Regions from separate parts of the Oceanobacillus locisalsi genome, predicted to be linked through region 4. Evidence: riboswitches for the same ligand, from Rfam matches in the RefSeq annotation. Region 4 holds a riboswitch; each other region holds the start of a gene.
What was found. A riboswitch is a leader RNA that binds a small molecule or an ion and turns the genes downstream of it on or off. The one in region 4 is predicted to bind S-adenosylmethionine.
Positions count from the first base shown of each region.

Region 1: it holds a riboswitch for S-adenosylmethionine, as region 4 does, so the genes downstream of both, ACFQ19_RS17425 (5-methyltetrahydropteroyltriglutamate--homocysteine S-methyltransferase) here and ACFQ19_RS15515 (methionine biosynthesis PLP-dependent protein) in region 4, are expected to answer to the same signal.
Region 2: it holds a riboswitch for S-adenosylmethionine, as region 4 does, so the genes downstream of both, ACFQ19_RS02950 (homocysteine S-methyltransferase family protein) here and ACFQ19_RS15515 (methionine biosynthesis PLP-dependent protein) in region 4, are expected to answer to the same signal.
Region 3: it holds a riboswitch for S-adenosylmethionine, as region 4 does, so the genes downstream of both, ACFQ19_RS16070 (VOC family protein) here and ACFQ19_RS15515 (methionine biosynthesis PLP-dependent protein) in region 4, are expected to answer to the same signal.

Region 1 is NZ_JBHTKK010000028.1:7,467-11,771, forward strand. It holds gene ACFQ19_RS17405 (MFS transporter) at 1-276, shown strand, start outside; gene fosM (FosM family fosfomycin resistance protein) at 789-1,211, shown strand; gene ACFQ19_RS17415 (hypothetical protein) at 1,354-1,488, shown strand; gene ACFQ19_RS17420 (Fic family protein) at 1,534-2,280, shown strand; SAM riboswitch class I at 2,483-2,585, shown strand; gene ACFQ19_RS17425 (5-methyltetrahydropteroyltriglutamate--homocysteine S-methyltransferase) at 2,683-3,798, shown strand.
Region 2 is NZ_JBHTKK010000002.1:161,457-165,761, reverse strand. It holds gene ACFQ19_RS02960 (histidine phosphatase family protein) at 1-397, opposite strand, end outside; gene ACFQ19_RS02955 (cyclase family protein) at 695-1,444, opposite strand; gene ACFQ19_RS02950 (homocysteine S-methyltransferase family protein) at 1,471-2,523, opposite strand; SAM riboswitch class I at 2,638-2,739, opposite strand; gene ACFQ19_RS02945 (hypothetical protein) at 3,060-3,362, shown strand; gene ACFQ19_RS02940 (YitT family protein) at 3,591-4,305, opposite strand, start outside.
Region 3 is NZ_JBHTKK010000023.1:57,909-62,213, forward strand. It holds gene ACFQ19_RS16065 (NAD(P)/FAD-dependent oxidoreductase) at 1-960, opposite strand, end outside; gene ACFQ19_RS16070 (VOC family protein) at 988-1,800, opposite strand; SAM riboswitch class I at 2,022-2,130, opposite strand; gene ACFQ19_RS16075 (DUF4256 domain-containing protein) at 2,424-2,993, opposite strand; gene ACFQ19_RS16080 (ThiF family adenylyltransferase) at 3,207-4,229, opposite strand; gene ACFQ19_RS16085 (thiazole synthase) at 4,219-4,305, opposite strand, start outside.
Region 4 is NZ_JBHTKK010000022.1:18,182-22,486, reverse strand. It holds gene ACFQ19_RS15525 (NAD(P)/FAD-dependent oxidoreductase) at 1-705, opposite strand, end outside; gene ACFQ19_RS15520 (hypothetical protein) at 999-1,937, opposite strand; SAM riboswitch class I at 2,200-2,303, shown strand; gene ACFQ19_RS15515 (methionine biosynthesis PLP-dependent protein) at 2,434-3,540, shown strand; gene ACFQ19_RS15510 (Spx/MgsR family RNA polymerase-binding regulatory protein) at 3,629-4,036, opposite strand.

The DNA of each region.
Region 1 (4,305 bases), on a different contig from region 4:
ACATTCGCTTTGGCATTCGCAAATACAGGATTTTTAACTTTTTATCAAAATAATATACCTGTAGAGATGATGGGGAGGTTTTCAAGTGTTTTTAGTCTGGTAGAGGCTTTTTTCATTATCCTATTTACTGCTTCGATTGGGTTGTTTGCGGAACTATTTGAGATTCGGCAAACGTATATTCTAGGTTCCATGGTGTTTTTAATCCTAGGAGTAATCATTAATATGATTGTACTGAATAAATCGAAAAGGAATTACTATCAAGAAGAGATTGGTTAGAGAGACTTCATTTGTATTTTAAGGCAAGATTAGCAGCTGTTGCACAATCAATTATCTGATTCTGTAACAGCTTTCCACGGTTAGTGCTTTATTTTAGTTCATATAATAAATCAGATTATCAGTCCATTCGTCTGATTCATTTTTCTCGTACATTCATGATAAAACACACAAGTTCTGCTAAACAAAGACTTTTACCGATTGATTAGTGTTCTTTATTTATTTTTACCGTTAACTCTTTTATATACGAAATAGGAGTGAATAACCCCTATAACTGCAATTAATAGCCCTAATGATACTGTGAAGATAAAGCTATAAGATGTTAAAGGTGAAAAGATTAAAGAAATTGTATTAGAAACGACAGAGGGAGCAAAACATTGAAGAAGATTTTATAAGAAAAAAAGATATCGCTTTATTGGATGATGAATAGAATCAAGCAAATTACAGGGATATAATTATAATATAATAAACTCAACTAAGTTTATAGAAATACCACTAATTAAGGAGTGTTATAGTTGTCAATTAAAGGAATTAACCATTTATTATTTTCAGTTTCAGATTTGGAAAAATCGATTCATTTTTATCAAAGCGTATTTGATGCTAAATTGCTAGTTAAAGGGAAGAGTACCGCTTATTTCGATTTAAATGGAATGTGGCTGGCACTTAATTTAGAGAAAGATATCCCGCGTAATGAAATAAGTCAGTCATACACGCACATTGCTTTTTCAATTGAAGAAGATGATTTTGATAAAATGTATAACAAATTAGAAAAATTGGATGTAAACATCTTAACTGGTCGTCCCAGGGATAAAAAAGATAAAAACTCTATTTATTTTACAGATCCTGATGGTCATAAATTTGAATTCCACACGGGTACTCTGCAAGATAGAATAAATTATTATAAGCAGGATAAACCACACATGCATTTTTATGTTTAACAAGCTTAAGCGGTATTGTAGTCAAACGTTGCTAATAGAAATATGTTAATATTTAATAAAACATTAACGATAGCAACAGTCTTTTCATCATTTGTTGTACTATCTAAACGTTATTAAAATGATTAAGGGAGAGTATATAGACATGAAGAAAGAACATGACCTTGTATTTCGAGAAGTCCAACTGCCACGGCGAATTTGGATATGGCTGTCGCTCTTATTATGTGCCAGAGCAGCTGTTAAAGGGTTTGGTTTATGTTATACTATTGAACAGCATTAGTCGAAACGATTACAATTTAAAGGCAGGAGGGATATATATTTGGGTGTGAAAAAGAAATTATTAAATAAATCAAATGTTTTAAAAGAACAATTAGATAAAAAGAGGCCTTTACCAAATGAAGTGGTAAAAGATATGAAAGAGGATTTTTATATTAAAAATACGTACCATTCCAATGCAATCGAAGGAAATACGTTGACCCTGTATGAAACAAAGGCAGTTTTAGAAGATGGTATCACTATTCAAGGCAAATCTTTTCGTGAACATGCTGAAGCGAATAATCATAAAGAAGCTATTACGTACGTAGAGGAATTAATAAATGTTGAGAGTCCGTTAAACCAACGTATCATAAAAGATATTCACGCCATTGTAATGCAAGGCATAGATCGATCAATTGCTGGCAAATATAGAAATACTGCTGCTTTGATAACCGGTGCTAATCATACACCTCCATCTCATGAAAAAATTCAAGATGAGATGGATGACTTGGTGGATTGGTGTGAAAATGTTAATGATTTACATCCCGTGGAAAAAGCTAGCCTGCTACATGCCAAATTTGTAAATGTTCATCCTTTTTCTGATGGGAATGGAAGAACTTCCAGATTATTGATGAATTTTGAGTTGATGAAGTTTGGATTTCCTCCAATTACAATTGAAAAAGATGATAGGTTTAGGTATTATGAGGTGCTTGATATTTCTGGGACAAAAGGAGATTATGAGCCTTTTATATTGTTTATAGCTGAACGAGCGGTGAATACTTTAGAGAATCATGTGGATTTTTTAAAGGACTTATGAAATGGAAAAGAATAGGGTATATAAAATAAGCATTCTAAAGGTTTTTACTGAAATAAAAGAATATATCAATTGATTCATGTTATTTTTTACAAAATGTTGATGAAAATATATTACAGCAAATTGCCTAAATTTTAGTAATTTCCTTGACGAATGCATCGCTTCCATGTAGAGTAATTAATAATTATTCGTATAATTCCATATATTCTTATCCAGAAAGGCGGAGGGACTGGCCCGTTGAAGCCTTAGCAGCAGACGCTGATTTGTACTGTGCTAATTCCAGGAGCATTTTTGCTTGAAGATAAGAAGAGTTCTTAATCATAGTTAACCTCTTCTTTTTTTAGAAGGGGTTTTTAAATTGGATTATAGAATGAAAGCAGTAGATAAAGAGGAAGGGGTATTTTGATGACAACAGCAGCAGAAACAAAACATACACGTGCTCCATTCAGAGCAGACCATGTAGGGAGTTTTCTCCGTCCAAAGCGTTTGAAAGATGCGCGTACGCAAAAGGCAAAGGGAGAGATTAGTCAGGAACAATTGCGTCAAATTGAGGATGAGGAAATTACGAAACTGGTAGAACAGCAAAAAGAAGCCGGACTTCAATCAGTGACAGATGGCGAGTTTCGCCGTGCCTGGTGGCATTTTGATTTTCTGGAAGGCTTAGATGGCGTGGAAGGTTATACCGCAGAACAAGGTCTGCAGTTCACTGGAGTGGAGACCAAAAAACGAGGTATTAAGGTGACTGGTAAAATCGGTTTCAGCGATCACTATATGATTGAGCATTATAAATTTTTACATGGTATTGCTGGAGATGCAGTTGCCAAATTTGCGATTCCAAGTCCGAATATGCTCTTTTTCCGGGCGGATTTCGAAGACGGAGTCTATGAAAATGATGAAGCGATTATTGATGATTTGGTCACTGCTTATCAAGGGGTGATTCAGGCGTTATATGATGAAGGATGCCGCTACTTACAGCTGGACGACACTTCTTGGGCCACTTTTTTCTCAGAGGAAGGCAGAAATTCTCTGATTGAAAAAGGAAGAGATCCGGAGAAAACAGCTGAATTAAGTGCAAGGGCAATCAATGAATCCATCGCTAAAAGACCGGATGATATGCTGGTGACGATGCATATTTGCCGAGGTAATTTCCAATCTACCTATATGTCGAGTGGCGGTTACGAAGCGGTTTCTGAAACGATTTTTGGCAGTCTGCAGGTGGATGGGCTTTTCCTGGAGTTTGATGATGATCGTTCGGGCGGATTTGAACCGTTACGTCATGTAAACCGTGATGATTTATATATTGTACTGGGTCTGATTACGTCTAAATTCAGCGAACTGGAAGATCCGGAAGCTGTGAAAGCAAGGATAGCAGAAGCTGCGGACTATGTACCGTTGAACCAGCTTTGTCTGAGTCCTCAATGCGGCTTTGCTTCCACAGAGGAAGGGAATTTATTGACTGAGGAGCAGCAATGGGAAAAAATCCGGCATGTTGTTCGGATTGCTGAGGATGTTTGGAAATAAGTTTTAGAAAGAAAAGGAGATTGGGAGAGGAGTTCTTCTCCTGTCTCCTTTTTTACATGGATTGATTCTCACATTGTTAAATCATTGGTTATCCTGTATTTATTGAATAAACCGTGTTATTTTAGCATGTATAATGTTACAAGTATTATTATGTTTTTGAATGTAAATACTTTTGCGTTAATAAACCAGTATTAAAAACCGAAGCCAGCGTAATGAATAAAAATAAATTTACAATTAAATCATTGAATCGATAAGCAAAATTGAAATGCAAATAAGTGTTTATGATGAACAGCAATGAAGCGAATGACGAAAGAATCAACTGGATTCTTAAAGACTTAAACATATAAATTAAACCTCCTTCTGCTGGTAACTTAATTTATATAAGGCTAACATATTGATGAAAAAAATATAAAGTCCCAAAATGCAAATAAAGAAAGAAATAGAGATAATTTTTTGATATATTAGTAAATAACATATAAGAATATATACCTTTATATTTGATATTTG
Region 2 (4,305 bases), on a different contig from region 4:
CATACTTTTCACGAACTGCCTCTAGTCCTCTAATCCCTCTTTCTTTTAATGCTTCAAAGGTTTCTACATTCGGAATCATTTCACGGTCAGGGAAATACCGGTTTCTGTCCTCTATGTTCATCCCTTCCGCATCTCCATAAGAACGTTCTACAAAATCAGGCATTTCGTGTAAAGGCAGTTCTAAGTCCATATTAATTATTTCCGCTGTTACCTTTGCACGCGCTAAAGGGCTGGTAATGAGTACAGTCGGTTCAAATTCCTTTGCAGCGGCGCAGCAAACTTGCGCTTGTGATTCCCCTGTTTTATTTAAAGGAATATCTGTCTTTCCCTGAATTCTTTTTTCTTTGTTCCAATCTGTTTCCCCATGCCGTATCATACAAATCTCTGTCAATGCCATTTCCCCACTTTCGTACTATTTTTCTCATTACTTCTATTCTAGCACTATTTCCATCTTTTTATCTATTAACTTGCGTTTTACCGACATAAAAAACAGGCTAAAGGGTTCCAATCTCCCTCCGCCTGTTTTGATGTTTCTTTTATTTCCATACAATGTGATTACGCTTGGCTTCTTTTTACTCTCCCCAAACTTCCTTGGCCGTATCTAGAATATATTTTAGTTTGTTCCATTGATCTTCCTCCGTCAACAGATTACCGTGATGGGTGGATGCTCCTCTTTTTCGGTAATGATGCGTTATTATGGCAAGATTGCAAATGAACGAACTGGAAAACCGCTTGCTTTTTCAGGCTTTGGACTAATATTAAATATCACCGCACCCTTAGCTGGTAATTGATCCAAGTTTGTTAAAAGCTCCACCTGGAACGTATCTTGTTCCAGTACATAGTACTCACCGATTAAAGAACCGTTTTTTCTAGCATCAATCGCAGCATCGGTATCAAATGTTTCATGTCCTACCGCTTTAATCTGTCTTTCTTCAAACAAGAATTTCAACGCATCCAGTCCCCAGCCAGGTATATGACTGTCCCCATTTGCATCTTTATTCTCAAAAGATGTTTTATCCGGCCAGCGCTTGCTCCAATCTGTTCGCAAAGCAACAAATGTGCCCGCTTCAATTTTTCCATGTACCTGTTCAAACTCTAAAATATCTTCTGGTGTTAAAATATAATCATGGTTCTCTCCTGCTGCTTCCGATTTATCAATCACAACCAGCGGGAGGACCACTTCTTGTAAATCCAATTCTTCTAAATAGCGTTGATCACGAACAAAATGAATCGGCGCATCAATATGCGTGCCGTATTGGCCCGAAACACTGAATTGCTGTGCAAAAAACCCGTCATCATGTGTGTATAACGTCTCAAACTCAGCATCTTTAAAAGCTGCGAAATGCGGGGAACTTGGACCAAACGTATGCGTTAAGTCTACCCATGTTTTTGATTTCAGTATATCAAGCGCTTGTAAGACCTCATTTTCTCTTGTAACTGTCATGGTAAATTGCCCCCTTATCTATTGCTTTAAGCTTTTGTTTTGTAATCCGTAATATGATCCTGCAACGTTTCATCTTCACCAAATAAGAAATGCTTATGCATATCCGGGGAATAGATGGAATTAATTGTTTCGATTCCAACAGCCTCAGCCACAGCACGCAACATCGCCGGAGAAGCTCCACAGCATAAGCCAATATAATTAACACCGATGCCATGTGCTTTCTTAGCCCATTCCGCCAGCTCGTAACGGTTATGATAAAGCGGATCAAGTGAAGTCGGGAAAGTTGTTTCAGTCGGCAAATGACAGCTGCATCCACCATCCGGCAAATTAAAGAATGTCGGATTTTCTTCTGTTGTCCGATATGGAATCGGCAAAGCCCCTACATAACCATCTACATGATCACAAATCTTCTCCAGATACGGCTGCATGGTATCCGGTCCGCGGAAACAGTTCATTCCCACAACTAAAGCGCCGTTATCCTCTAATATCTTACATGACTCTTCCACGCTGTAACTGTCACGCATGATATTTTCACCCATTAATCCCAAAGTGATTACTGCCGGCAAGTCATATTTTTTAATTTCTTCTAACGCAATCAATGCTTCTTCATGATAATAAAACGTTTCTCCGTTAATATAGTCAACGTCCTCGTCCTTACACCATGAAACCATTTCATTAAACATCGCTCTCACTTTATCTTTGGACGCCTGATCTTCCGGATTAAAAATATTGGTATTCGAAATATTCCCTGCCACCAAAGCTTCTTCTGTCGGGTGCTCTTTCGCTACTTCTTTCGCCAATTTAATCGCATTTCGATTTAAAGGTTCCAATAAATCTTCTTTACCGATGATGCGCATTTTTTCACGGTGTGCATTATATGTAAAAGCAAGCACCACATCTGACCCTGCATTCATATAATCACGATACACTGCCTTCAGCGTTTCCGGATTCTCCAGTGCCACCTCGGGTACAAAGGATCCTGCCTGTAAGTAACCTCTGCGCTCCAGTTCAAATAAGTATCCCTCTCCTGCAATAACTGTCCCCTGTTTTAAACGTTCTTCTAAACTTCTTTTCGCCATTTCTCCATTCCTCCTGTAAATTTTTACTTTTCATTCGCTGCTAAAAAATTGATATAAATACGAAAAACCTCTTCTTTTCAGAAAGAAGAGGTTTGAGTACGATATCAATGTCTCTCCTTATCTGCTAGCTTCATGCTACTGGAATTGGCACAGTTCTTTTTTAAGTCTGTTGCCGAGGCTTCCAAGGGCCAGTCCCTCCACCTCTCTGGATAAGAAAATGTATTGCTATTTATTTGTTGTAAACAACTATATATGTATTTGAATTCTTTGTCAATAAGAATTTTTTAAAATTTTCTAGTCTTATATCATTACTTCTCCTCAACATACGTTTAACAATCAGCCACATTTGGGTATATTGATATGACAGATAAAAAGTCATAAAATGTTCAAAAAGTATAGACAGCTTTGAAAAATAAGCTTATAATACACTTTACATCCTTACCAATCAATGAAGATATATTGAAATGACACTTCAATATTGGTATAATTAAGTTTTTCTATCAAATAAACGGTGATAAAAACGGGAGGAGGCGTAGATGATGAATCGCTATTTAATGATTGTTATCATGATTATCATTTTACCAATCACACAGTTATCTTCAGGTGTACATCACAGCTACGTGCTCACCGAACAGGAGATGCTGGTTGATACACAAATGACTCAAGATTTGGGTATTGGCGGAAATGATCAGACGGATAAATCATTCACCGTATACACAGCTCTAGTCATTACTTTATTCTTACTGGGAACGTTCAGTTTATTTACGATGATTGTCCGTATCAACCGTACAAAACAGCTGATGACACCCGTTTTCTATCAATCCAATTTCGTGGTTTAATTCTCTTTTGAAATCCACACTACTTTCAAAAGAGGAGGCTGACAAAATGATTATTTTGCGATTTATCGTTATTGGGTTCTTTGCTCTGACCGCATTATCCGTGTTCACTTATCAAGGTATTGAGGTTTCTCATGCTATCGCGGATTTGTTCAGATCTAGATCTTAATGCATCATATACAACAAGGCAGCCAATGCACTTCGATTGGCTGCCTTGTTTCTTTTCATTTATTAATCAAAATTACCGCCCCGTACTTCCGTCACTTCATGAACCGTGATAAAAGCCTCCGGATCAACATCTTGAATAATCTCTTTCATCTTGCTTTCTTCCAAACGGGTAATAATACTTTTCACTTGCCGAAATTCTTTTTTCGAATATCCGCCCTCTACATGCTGCACAGTACAACCGCGCCCTAAACGGTCTCTAATCTCTTTAATCATTTCATCCGCATAGCCGGTGATAATATATACTGCTTTGGTGCTACTCAAACCTTCCTCAATTAAATGAATTACTTTCGAAGCAATAAAATAAGCAATGCCTGACATTAATGCTCCCCGTAAACCAAACACTGTTGATACAACAATAAACACAAATAAATTAAGAAATAAAATCAAATCGCTTGTTCCAAAAGGCAGCTTGCGCGATAACAGCACTGCTAACATATCAATACCGTCCAATGCACCGCCATTACGGAGTGCAAGTCCCATACCAAAACCAATAATAATCCCGCCGACCACTGTCACCAGAAGGGTGTCTCCTTCAATTCCTATTATCGTCGGGATATGATGCATCATACTTGTACTGATAGCTAAGGAGGCAATTCCAAGAACGGAAAACAACGCAAAACCTTTGCCAATTTGTTTATATCCTAAGTAAATAAATGGAATATTTAAGATAGCAATTAAAACGCCTAGCGGCAATCCTGTCCATTGCGATCCAACGATA
Region 3 (4,305 bases), on a different contig from region 4:
TCCAGAAAAGGACCGGATAATTCGCACATTGGCTAACTCAGGAAAGGTTTTCACTGCGGCTTGTCCAATTGCGCTTGTCACTTCACTCGTTGTTTCTGTATTGAATCCGACAAATTCACGAGAACCGCCGATTAATAAATTTCCGCTTTCCGTCTGTTCCATCACAAGACCGACTCCTGCCGCATCAGCTCCGTTACTTGGCTCTGCCGTATTTTTCCCTTTCGCTGCGATATAAGCATAGCTTAAAACGCTCCGCTTCAGAAAAGGCGGGATTTTTTCGGAAACTAATATTTGTCCGCGCCGTGGCACAATAGGAACATCGATTCCTAAAGGTTTTATTAACGCGGGGGTCCACACTCCGGCAGCTACAAGCACCGCATCGGCATACATTTCCTCTTCATTGACCTTTACGCCGACAACACGATCTTGTTTGGTAATCAGTTCGGTTACCGGTGAGCCCAGACGAATCGTTGCGCCTAATTGCTGTGCAGCTTGTGCCATACTAAAACATACGTTAAATGAATTAACTTTCCCTTCATCCGGACACCAGGTAGATCCCAAGATATGATTCGCTAAACCTGGCTGCTTCTCTTTGACTCCTTGTGCAGACAACGTGGTCACATCGACACCATATTCCTGCATCTGCGCAACCTTCTGCGTCAGCAATTCTTTTTCTTTCTCTGACTCCATCAGTATCATTCCGCCACCGCTACGATACTCCAAGTCTGTATTTAATTCCGCTTCCAGTTCTGGATAGAGCTTTTTCCCTTCCACAGCCAGTTCCAAAACCGGTCCCGGCTTCTTCGATTGCAGCAGAACATGCTGATCACAGGCACCCGATGTGCCGGAAGCGATGTCTTTTGCTTCAAGCAGCGTTACATCCGCCCCTGCTTTCGATAAATAATAAGCAGACGACGTTCCTATAATTCCGCCGCCAACAACAATTACACTGTAGCTCACGTTGTACACCTCCAGACTGTATCTCTTTTAATCATTCTTGATTTGATAGCGTCCACCGCCAAATTCGAATAAATCATCGGTTTGCTCGCTGGAAAGATTAACCTGAAATGGACCTTCTCCTTGTTGTTCCAGCACTTCCGAAACAACACCTGTTGTCAGCGGGCTGCAAAACACTAAATCTCCTCCAGGAAGAAGCAGCTTTTGGCATGTTGCCTGCAGTTCTTCATCCATATAGGATTCTTCTGTTTCCAGCCCCAATAAATCAGACCATTTATCTACGGTCCTTTCCAAATCATTTACGGCAATATTTATATGGGAAAAGCTGGCCTCTGCCGGATGCGAGACGATTATTTCTTTTTCGGTTAATGCTTTTTTCCGTTCCTTATCGCTTTCATTCCACTGGATAAAGTAAGGCAGTTCCAATGTATCCTTTTCATCTCCAATAAATAAAAGCTGCCACTCCAAAAGAGTGCCGTCAGGCTGTTCGCGGCTTAAATAGACCGGCCCATTTACTGTTAATCCTTTGTCAGAAAAACGTTGCGCAGCAGCTTCAATATTATCTGTCCGAATAATAAAGCGGACAAAACCTTCTTGAAAACCTTTCTTAATAATCGTCTGTATCATACTGTGCTGAGGATGTTCCATCTCTTCAAGCATTTGCCTGTCGGACGTACCTAAGTATTCTATATAACTTAAATCAAAATGACTTAACGCGTTGTATGTAGGACGATTCTGGTGCACGCCGCCTTCAACTGCATGTATTCCTTTATTCTTGAGCGTTCTAGTGGCCTTTTCCGGATCTTCAATAAAATGCACGATATGATCAAAAGCAAAATGCATGTACATCACTCTCAACTTTCTATATTCCTTTTATTAATTAGTTATTGTAATCGTTTGTATTTCCATTCCTATTAAAATAGTCTGCATTCGCTTACCTTTTGAGGCTGATATTTTGATATCATGCTTCTGCAATAAAATGGCTTATTTTCTCAGCATAAAAAATAACCTCTTTTTCAACATAAGAAGAGGTGCAGGTAAACCATTTCTGTTTTACTTCTCTCTTCTTATCTTTCCAAGCCTTCCATTCGACTTGCTGAAATTGGCACAGTTCCAATACGGTCTGTTGCCGAGGTGTCTAAGGGTCAGTCCCTCTGCCTCTCTGGATAAGAATGCTTTATGTTAAACATTATTTCAATTAACCCAATCAAAAAACTAAGGATTAGATTAATATTTAGACTATCTTATATAAAATAAGTTGTCAATTAGTATTTTTGATTTTTCCTGGTGATTAAGTAATGATTAACAAACCGGATATTATTTTCTATGGAAGCAAAATCACAAACCCTGCCACATATTCAGAATAATTCCCTCTGCATTACCAGCCTTTTTTCACAACAACTAAAAAAGAATCAAGAACGGGTGGTTTACACACATTCCTGATTCTCTATCTCTCGAGCTCACATCTATACTCTTAACATACCCCGGAACCCTCTGGAACCATAATAAGATTCTGCGCCGTTATGATATAAGAAAACATGTCCAAAACGGAAATCACAAAAAAGTGCGCCGCCAAGTTCCCTAATATCCGCAGGTGTCCTTACCCAAGTCGATGTTTTCGCATCAAAAGTTCCGAGCGTTTGAAGTTCGCGATATTGTTCTTCCGTTAACATTTCAATGCCCATATCCAACGCCATATCTATCGCACTATTTTCCGGTTTATGCTTCTTTCTTGATTCCAGCGCTGCCCGATCATAACAAACACTTCTGCGTCCTTTCGGGCTTTCTTTTGAGCAGTCTACAAAAATGTATTCTTCTCTTTCCTCGTCATATCCAATGACATCTGGTTCGCCTTCCGTTCTCTCCATTTCATATAAAGAGGCTAATTTTTCAGAATGACCCTCCAGCCTTGATTGAATTAGATTCCAGTCAAAATCATGATGGCGATCCATATTTTTTTCAAAACGAACCTTTAACTTTTCCAGTATTTCTTCTTGTTCCTCTTGAGAGAGCTCTTTCTTATCTTGTTTTGACATGTTTATTCTCCTTTAAGCTGTGTTATTAAAACTGTTTCTTAGTTCTTATTATATCCATTCAAGCTGATCATTTCACTATTGAATATAGGTTTTTGGTTTTTAAAGAACAGAAAAAAATCGCCCCATGCGAAATAAACATGGAACGATGAGATAAAGTCGCTATTATATTTGCTTATTGATTGAAAAAAGAATAGCTTCGTCGCCTTTCGTACTTCACCCTAGATAGCGATGATACACATTTTTCGCTTCCAGATGGTCCATTGTGCCATGAACCAAAGTTCGCCCGTCCTGAAAGAGCACAATCCGGAAAGAATCCACTTCAAACGAAAGCAAATAAGGGTTCTGAAAAAGCTTGATTTGTTTATTCTTCTGCAGTTCTTTCGCTACTTCATCCAGATCTGTCTGTTTTCGCTGCGGGCGCAGTTGCACCGTGTTTCTTCCGCATAATACAGCTGTTTTCAAATGAGAATCACGATCCAAATTGGGGTAACTTCTTTTCTTTGAGCATGATGGGCAATCTGCTTTACGCAAGGAAGCTACTTCTATTTCTGTATGCTCGTTGTTCCAAAGATCAAAGGAGATAAGCTTTCCTGACAAAGCTGCCTCATTACCTGTTAATAGCTTTAACGCTTCTGTTACTTGCTGTGATACAACTTTTTGTATCACAGGCTGTATAATGCCGACACTATCACAAGTAGCACCATTTGCTGGAATATATTCTTGCAAACATTGCAAGCAAGGTGTTTTATCAGGAAGTACTGTAAAAGTAACACCATAACTTGCTACAACAGCTCCGTAAATCCATGGTTTGTGGTATTTTTGTGCGATGTCATTCAGTAAAAGCCTTGTTTCAAAATTATCTGTGGCATCCATAATGATATCTGTTTCAGGTACGATGCGTCTCAACACATCTATTTCGGCATCTCCGACAATCGCATCAATTTTGACGTGACTGTTTATTTCAGAAAGTCTTTGTTTGGCGGCAATCGCTTTGGGCATCTTCTGCCGCATATCTTCTTCACTAAATAACTGTTGCCGCTGCAGATTACTTTCTTCTACATAATCCCGGTCAATTAATGTTATATGCCCAACACCAGCACGAGTCAATGCCTCCGAGCTGCTTGAACCTAAGGCACCTGCACCAATAATTAGTACATGACTTCGGCTCAATTTTTCTTGGCCGGTTTCTCCAATGGGCGTAAATAAGGTTTGACGATGATAACGATTAGTTTCCAATACTAATCCCTTCCTCCGGGCTGCTGGCTACCGCATAATCTTTCAAAGGAATCCTGCCTGCTTCATACCCAAGACG
Region 4 (4,305 bases):
TTCTTTGATAGCAGTGCCGATACGGAATTCCACGCCGCGATTTTCTAAAGATTGCTTCCCGTAAGCAACTAAGTCATCGTCAAACATTGGTAAAATGGACGGCATCGCTTCTACGTTAATAATTTTTGCTTTGCTTCGGTCAATATCATATTTTTTACATAACTCAGGAACCTTGTCCGCAAGTTCACCGACAAATTCAATACCTGTAAAACCGCCGCCGCCGACAACAATAGTAAGCTGTTCATCATGCTTTTCTTCGCTTGAAGAATATTGCGCGAATTGATACTCGATGTGCTCAGCGATTAAACGGCTTGAATCGATATCTGTGATAGCATAAGCATTTTCTTCCATGCCAGGAATGCCAAAGGAGTTGGATACAAATCCAAGTGCAAACACTAGATAGTCATAGGAAACTTCACTATTTTCCAATACGACACGCTTGTCCTCCCGTTTTACTTCGGTAACGTTGTCATAAATTAAACGAACCCGCTTCGGATTAACAACATCTGTCAACATAAAACGTGCCTGGTTCGGATTAATCGTTCCTGCTGCTACTTCATGCAACCATGTACTTTCATAATGATAATTATGTTTGTTGATCAGAACAATTTCCGCTTCTTCAGCAGAAAGCTGTTGTGTTAAACGTCTTGTTGCCACTAATCCAGCATAGCCGGCACCAAGCACAACTACTTTTGGTTTACTCATATTTCATCTTCCTTCCTTTCTATACTTCCATAAATAAAATGCAATGTAATTTTGAACTATCACGATTAATAGTTGCTGCATCTATTATAATATCAAATTTTGCAGTGTTAAGCTAATTTTCATCAACATTTCTTCAGAAAAATTTCCACTCTGTTAAGTGTACTTTTCCCTGTTCCACCTATTTCAAACGTTTGCCCCTTGCATTTACGAATTTAAAATGCTGCTTTTATCGCAATTAAAAAACGGCAAATAATGCGAGTGGAGGCAAATTTACCGTTTTTCATCTTTTTTATTTATTCGGAATAGATGGAAGCTGTATTTGGTTTATTTTCTTCGGAATCATCGTCTTCATGATCTTCGTCCAGCTCTTCTTCATCTTCTGTTTCGTCCTCTGCATCTTCTTTTCCTTCTTCATTATCCCCATTTTCATTATCGTCTATCGGTTCTTCTTCTGGGTACTTTATTTCGTCCTCTTGGTCGTTTTTATCTTCTTTATTTTTATCTTTATCTTCCTCACCATTTTCGTTTTCTGTTTCTTTATCTCTTTTCGAATTTTCATCTTTTGATGGCTTACGTTTACCATTTATCTTTTTCTTATCTTTTTCATTAAGAGACTCACCAGAATCTGTGGCAGTATTCTTTTTTTCAGGTTTCTTCTGTTCTACTTGTTCATCTGAAGAATTTGTTTTCTTTTGAGAGTTATCTTCATCTGTTTCTTTTCTTTCCGTATTTTCATTATCTTCTTCAGTTGTATAACCTTCCCTATGAGAAGTATGATGTGCTTCGTTTTCATTTGATTCATCCGTTTTCTTATTCGTTATTTGATAAGCGGATGTTTCCTCAGAAACAGCATTATTTCTTTCCTGCTTGTCTGGTTTCTGATCTGTATGTGTTTCCGTTTCTGTATCTGCTGCTTCTTCCGTTGTCTCTTGTGCAGAGCTATTCTCTGTTTGCACTTCTGTTTCCCTGTCTGTTTGTTGAGGCTTGTTATGATGATCTACATGAGCGGTTTGATAAATTTGTTCATTGTCTCCTAATAACCGGTCATTCCAAGAGGTCGTGAAAAGCTCGACACTTTCTCCCATTTGCCCATCACCGCTATTGTCATCATCGGTACTTACTTCCATGGAATATTCCACTGAATCATTGTCTTTATAAATGCCCATGCCAATAATGACAATACATCCTGCTAACAAAGAAATGTTAACCAGTAACAGTTTTTTTCTGCGCATATATCTTCTTCCTTTTTTTAAAATTATCATACGAATACTTGTATTTTCATGCTTCCATATAACTTTAATTATACTTTCACCTATAAAATCATCATATCCATTGTAATCTCCATGAAGGACCTTTTCAAATACTTTTCGGTTTTTTTATCTGCAAATCTTGGTCCAGCATTACCGCGTCCCGCTTTTTGACTGATGAAAAATAATTTAGGCTTGATTTTTTTTCTTCTCTCTTGTAAAGTAAACGTAATTATAAATATGTTAATTCTTATCCAGAGAGACGGAGGGACTGGCCCGCAGATGTCTCAGCAACCGGCTAATTTTAGCAAGGTGCTAATTCCAGAAGGGGTTCCCCTTTAAAGATAAGAGATGTGTGTTATGTTGATATTACACCCTTCTTATCTCTGGATAAGAAGGGTTTTTTATTCATTTAACAGAAAATACATAGGGAAATAGCACATTCACAAGCACGCTTTTCTTATGAAGGAGGAAAAAATTAATGAAAAAACTAGAAACCGCATTAGTACAATTAGGAAACAAAACAGATGAACGGACAGGAGCGATAAACTTACCAATCCATTTATCAACAGCTTACCAGCATCAGGAAATTGGTCACTCCACCGGGTACGATTATACCCGCACTAAAAATCCGACCAGATCTGTACTGGAAGATGGATTTGCGAAGTTAGAAGAGGGAGATGCCGCTTTCGCCTGCAGTTCCGGGATGGCTGCGATTCAATTAATCCTTTCCTCTTTATTCCAAGCAGGTGATCATCTCATTGCGACAAAAGATATCTACGGGGGGACGTATCGTATTTTTGACCATTACGAAAAAGCATACCATGTTTCTGTAACATATGATGAATGTCAGGATGTATTAGAAACAGAGCGGTGTATTCAAGAAAATACAAAAGCTATCTTTTTGGAAACACCTACAAATCCGTTACTACAAGAAGTTGACATTAAAAAATATGCGGAACTGGCACAAAAATATCATTTGTTCCTTATCGTTGATAATACTTTCTTAACGCCATACTTGCAGCAGCCTATTACGCTTGGTGCGGATATTGTCGTACACAGTGCAACCAAATATATTGGCGGACATAATGATGTACTAGCTGGACTTGTAGTAACCAAAACACCGGAATTATCCGAGAAAGTATTCGAAATGCATAACGCTTCCGGCGCTACTTTATCTCCGTCAGACAGCTGGCTTCTTGTCCGCGGTTTAAAAACACTTGCACTCCGTATGCAGCGTCATGAAGAAAATGCCAGGCATCTTGCTGCTTATTTAGAAGAACACCCGGCAGTCAGCCAAGTTTTTTACCCGAACAGGGGCGGTATGCTTTCATTTTGCTTAGAAGATGCAAGTCTGGTAAAGTCCTTTTTAGCTAATCTGAATATCATTGTGTTTGCTGAGAGTTTAGGCGGTGTGGAAAGCTTTATTACGTATCCTACCACCCAGACACATGCGGATATGCCGGAAGAGGAAAGAATCCAGCGGGGCATCGGTAATGACCTGCTTCGTTTCTCTGTAGGTGTGGAAGATGTAGAAGATTTAAAAGCGGATATGGAGCAAGCATTACAAGTTATTCGTAATGTATAATATATCATAACACTAATACGAAAAAAGAGACAGATAAGCTGTCTCTTTTTTCGTATCTATTTTTGGATTTAAGGTTCATGTAAGGTTGTTACCCTTTTATTAATCCTAAATCCACTTTCCACTGTGACCACTGCAGCTGTCTTGTTTTCCGAGGTAAAAATTGTCGAATGTCTTCTTCATGATAACCGACTTGAAACCTTTTTTCATCAACCAAAATCGGACTTTTCAGCAATCTTGGGTATTCGTGAATTAATTTTAGTAAGGTTTGTAAAGACAATTCCTCTACATTCAAGTTTAATTCCTTGTAAATTTTAGAACGGGTTGAAAGAATTTCATCTGTACCTTCTACCGTCATTTGTAAAATATTTTTTAGTTCTTCAATAGTTAATGGTTGATGTAGAATATTCCTTTCCTTATAAGCAATTCCATTTTTGCGAAACCATTGTCTGGCTTTTCTTGTAGATGAGCAAGATACTCCGTAAATATGCACTGTCATATTCATTCTCCTTATTGTTTGACATATTCATTACAAGAATCAAAGTGATAATCTATAAAATGAAAAACGACACGTTTTGCCTTTTCATTTCATTTTTCTATCTTACCTATTACTTTAGCACGTAAATGTGGTAAAACTATGGTACAGCCATAAAAAAAACATAAAATGAAGCTTAATTCATTGAAATATAGCGGTTTATAATCCATTACTGTTTATAAACCGACCGAAAAAACCTTCATTAACCAGTACTTGTTCCGCAAAAAATCATT